2 regions of the Clostridium omnivorum genome follow, and region 1 is predicted to be linked to the other one. Evidence: a T-box and tRNA genes for the amino acid it is inferred to sense, from the RefSeq annotation. Region 1 holds a T-box; the other holds one or more tRNA genes.
The links. A T-box is a leader RNA that pairs with one kind of tRNA and senses whether it is charged. The one in region 1 lies ahead of bsdE14_RS06900 (glycine--tRNA ligase), so its partner is inferred to be a tRNA-Gly.
Positions count from the first base shown of each region.

Region 2: it has a tRNA-Gly gene. The T-box ahead of bsdE14_RS06900 (glycine--tRNA ligase) is inferred to sense a tRNA for this amino acid. The anticodon was not compared.

Region 1 covers NZ_BRXR01000001.1:1,501,231-1,503,704, reverse strand. The annotation lists gene lysS (lysine--tRNA ligase) at 1-395, shown strand, start outside; tRNA gene bsdE14_RS06905 (tRNA-Asn) at 563-637, shown strand; T-box leader at 776-943, shown strand; gene bsdE14_RS06900 (glycine--tRNA ligase) at 1,023-2,414, shown strand.
Region 2 covers NZ_BRXR01000001.1:1,380,036-1,382,509, forward strand. The annotation lists gene rpmG (50S ribosomal protein L33) at 1-5, opposite strand, end outside; gene tuf (elongation factor Tu) at 221-1,414, opposite strand; tRNA gene bsdE14_RS06325 (tRNA-Thr) at 1,500-1,575, opposite strand; tRNA gene bsdE14_RS06330 (tRNA-Gly) at 1,587-1,660, opposite strand; gene sigH (RNA polymerase sporulation sigma factor SigH) at 1,729-2,370, opposite strand; gene bsdE14_RS06340 (NYN domain-containing protein) at 2,444-2,474, opposite strand, start outside.

The sequences.
Region 1 (2,474 bases):
TATTTGAAGAATATGCAGAGGATAAGCTAATACAACCTACATTCTTATGTGACTACCCAGTAGAAATCTCTCCTTTAACTAAGAAGAAGAGAGGAAATGCTGAGTTTACAGAAAGATTTGAAGGATTCATCTATGGAAGAGAAGTATGTAATGCTTACTCTGAATTAAATGATCCAATAGTTCAAAGGGATAGATTTATGCAGCAAGCTAAGGAAAGAGAGCTTGGTGATGATGAAGCTTATGTAATTGATGAGGAATTTATGAATGCTCTTGAAATTGGTATGCCTCCTACAGGCGGACTAGGAATAGGTATAGATAGAATAATAATGTTCTTAACTGATGCCTTTTCAATAAGAGATGTTCTTCTTTTCCCAACAATGAAGCCACAACAATAGTTTTTAAAGTGAGGAGAATATCTCCTCACTTTTTATTTTAATTATTAAGTATGAAAAAATTAAAATGTGGAATTCTATTAGCTATAGTGGAAGAAACATATAAGTTTTTTATAAAAAACTATTGCAAAAATATGAAGTTATGCTATAATATTCATTGTGATAAACATTCCGTGGTAGCTCAATGGCGGAGCATTCGGCTGTTAACCGAAGGGTTGGAGGTTCGAGTCCTCTCCACGGAGCCATTTTATTTTTTGAAGTAAACAGAAACATTGATTTTGTACATATTATATATGTGTATAGAATCAATGTTTTTTCATATAATATATCAATGAATATATTGACATAAATCTAAGTTTTGGTAAAATATAAATATAAATTTATAGGTCACAATGAGAAAGAGGAGTAATAGCAGAAATTTTCTAGAGAGGCTGTGGATGGTGAAAACAGCTAAAGGACTGTTATGAACGGCGCTTTTGAGTGAATAATTATGAAAGTAGGGCTAATGCCAAAAAGGGTGGAACCGCGGAGATTATTTTTTCGTCCCTTATGGTATAGGTCTTTTTTTTATACCTAAATTTTTATGTTAATTTTGGTAATAATATAACTATTAATATAGGAGGGATATCAATGGCTGTAGAAAAGACTATGGATAAAATTGTTGCGCTAGCAAAAAGCAGAGGGTATGTATTCCCTGGCTCAGAGATATATGGAGGACTTGCCAATGCGTGGGATTATGGTCCATTAGGGGTTGAATTTAAAAATAATGTTAAAAAGGCTTGGTGGAGAAAATTTGTTCAAGAAAGTCCATATAACGTTGGTGTTGACTGCGCTATTCTTATGAATAGTGATGTATGGGTTGCTTCAGGACACGTTGGAGGTTTTTCTGATCCTCTAATGGATTGTAAGGAATGTAAGGCTAGATTTAGAGCAGATAAACTTGTGGAAGATCATATGACAGAAAATGGAGCTGAAGTAGCTAGTGCAGATGGTTGGAGCAATGAAGAACTAAAGAAATATATAGAAGAACATAATATAGTTTGTCCTAAGTGTGGAAAAAAAGATTTTACAGATATAAGAAAGTTTAATTTAATGTTTAAAACTTATATGGGAATAACTGAAGACTCAAAGTCTGAAGTTTACCTAAGACCAGAAACTGCACAAGGTATATTTGTAAACTTTAAGAATGTGCAAAGAACTTCAAGAAAAAAGGTTCCTTTTGGTATAGCACAAATAGGTAAATCTTTTAGAAATGAAATAACTCCGGGAAACTTTATATTTAGAACTAGAGAATTTGAACAAATGGAACTTGAGTTTTTCTGTACTCCAGGAACTGACTTAGATTGGTTCAAGTATTGGAAGGACCACTGCTGGAATTTCTTACTTTCCTTAGGAATGAAGGAAAGCAATTTAAGAATAAGAGACCATGCTAAAGAGGAATTATCTTTCTACAGCAATGCTACATCAGATATTGAATTCTTATTCCCATTTGGCTGGGGAGAATTATGGGGCATAGCTGATAGAACGGATTATGATTTAAAGAAGCATGCTGAGCATTCAGGAGAAGATTTAAGTTATCTAGATCCAACTACAAATGAAAAGTATGTACCATATTGCATAGAACCATCATTAGGAGCAGATAGAGTAGTTCTAGCATTCCTGGCAGATGCCTATGATGAAGAAGAACTTGAAGGTGGAGATTCTAGAACTGTGCTTCATCTTCACCCAGCATTAGCTCCATTTAAGGCAGCTGTTTTGCCATTAACAAAGAAGCTTTCAGAAAAAGCTAATGATGTATATAGCAAACTTAGTAAAAAATTTAACGTAGATTATGATGAAACTGGAAGTATAGGTAAGAGATACAGAAGAGAAGATGAAATAGGAACACCATTCTGTATTACAATAGACTTTGATACACTTGAAGATAATACAGTAACAGTAAGAGATAGAGACACTATGCAGCAATTCAGAATAAGCATAGATGAGCTTGAAAAGTTTATAGAGAATAAATTAGAGTTCTAAAAAGAGCAAAACCTCCACTGAAATTAACGGTGGAGGTTTTATTTTACAGAAATAAAGTAA
Region 2 (2,474 bases), 120 kb from region 1:
CTCACAATCTACACCTCCCGGCTTTAGCTTAACATAACAAATATAAGATCGCCTTCGCGTATTCTTATTCTTCTTAAATCACCTAAATAATTTATCACAACTTGACAGTTCTGTCAACAAAATTAACCTTTTCGGTTAGCTGTAATTTCTACCAAAGGCAATTTTTTTATCAAAAGACTTTTAAAAGGACTAGGTCTAGAAACCCAGTCCCATTTATAAATTATTCTATTATAGAAGTAACAACTCCTGAACCAACTGTTCTTCCGCCTTCTCTTATAGCGAATCTTAGTCCTTCATCCATAGCTACTTGAGTTATTAACTCAACGTTCATATCGATGTGGTCTCCAGGCATTACCATTTCCATTCCATCTGGTAGTTTGATTGATCCTGTAACGTCTGTTGTTCTGAAATAGAATTGTGGTCTGTATCCATCGAAGAATGGTGTATGTCTTCCGCCTTCTTCTTTCTTAAGTACGTATACTTGACCTACGAACTTCTTGTGTGGATGTACTGATCCTGGTTTTGATAGTACTTGACCTCTTTCGATTTCTGTTCTTTGGATTCCTCTTAATAGAGCTCCTATGTTATCTCCTGCTTGTGCTTCGTCAAGTAGCTTTCTGAACATTTCTACTCCAGTTACTACTGTCTTCTTCTTTTCTTCACTTAGTCCTACTACTTCTACTTCGTCTCCTACGTGAAGTATTCCTCTTTCAACTCTTCCTGTTGCAACTGTTCCTCTTCCAGTAATTGTGAATACATCTTCTACTGGCATTAGGAATGGCTTATCTGTTGCTCTTTCTGGAGTTGGTATATAGCTATCTACTGCATCCATTAATTCAGCTATGCACTTTGTTGCTTCTGCATCTTCTGGATTTTCTAATGCTTTTAGTGCTGATCCTGTTATTATTGGAATATCATCTCCTGGGAAGTTGTACTCGCTTAATAGCTCTCTTACTTCCATTTCAACTAATTCTAGTAATTCTGGATCGTCTACCATATCTGCCTTATTTAAGAATACTACTATATAGTCAACACCAACTCTTGATGCTAGTAGTATGTGCTCTCTTGTTTGTGGCATTGGACCATCTGCTGCTGATACAACTAGTATAGCTCCATCCATTTGTGCTGCTCCTGTTATCATGTTCTTAACATAGTCAGCGTGTCCTGGACAGTCAACGTGTGCATAGTGTCTGTTATCTGTTTGATATTCAACGTGTGCTGTGTTGATTGTGATTCCTCTTTCTCTTTCCTCTGGTGCCTTATCTATTTCTGCATAGTTTGTTGCTTGTGCATATCCCTTCTTGGATAATACTGTTGTTATTGCTGCTGTTAATGTTGTCTTACCGTGGTCTACGTGTCCTATTGTTCCAATATTTACGTGAGGCTTATTTCTTTCAAATTTTGCCTTTGCCATTTTTCTTTTCCTCCTTTTGAGTATGAATTTATGTATTTTTTTCAAATACACTTACCCTGGTGTGTTGTATTTATTATGTATAAAATGGAGCCCATAACCAGGATTGAACTGGTGACCTCCACCTTACCAAGGTGACGCTCTACCGACTGAGCTATATGGGCAATTTTTACTTTGGAGCGGGTGAAGGGAATCGAACCCTCGTAACTAGCTTGGGAAGCTAGCACTCTGCCATTGAGTTACACCCGCAACGTAATCTAGGGAATTCGTATCGATTATTAATTTTACTCTAAGCATATATTTTTGTCAATATGTATTTACTTGGAACTCAAACTTTTTTCTAATTTTCTTTTTACCCTTTGAAGCGCATTATCAATGGATTTAGCATGTCTATTTAAGTCACAAGCTATCTCTTGATATGATTTGCCATCCAAGTAAGAAGATAGCACTTCTAGTTCCAGGTCTGACAAGATTTCCCCAATTTCACTTTCAATATGACTTAGTTCTTCTCTACTTATAACCAATTCCTCTGGGTCAGATACTTTTGCTTCAGATAATATATCAATAAGCGTTCTATCAGATTCTTCATCATAAATTGGCTTATTAAGTGATATATAAGTGTTTAATGGAATATGTTTTTGGCGTGTAGCTGTCTTAATAGCTGTAATAATTTGTCTTGTAACACATAATTCTGCAAAAGCTTTAAATGAGGCTAACTTATCTGGCTTAAAATCTCTAATAGCCTTGTAAAGCCCTATCATACCCTCTTGGTAAATATCTTCTTTATCTGCGCCTATAAGAAAGTAAGATTTAGCCTTTGCTTTAACAAAATTTTGGTATTTATTAATTAAATACTCCTGAGCTCTAACATTTCCTTTTTTTGCTTCGATAACGATTTCTTCATCTAGTTTATATTCAAATTCGTAACTTTTTTTAACAGAACTTGCACATTTTTCCAAAATATCCCCTCCACAGCAAATATCCGCCACACATCTGATTATACATTATAAGTAAATTTTAAGTCAAGGCATTTCAACGACTTCTACGTATTTCTTCTAGCTTT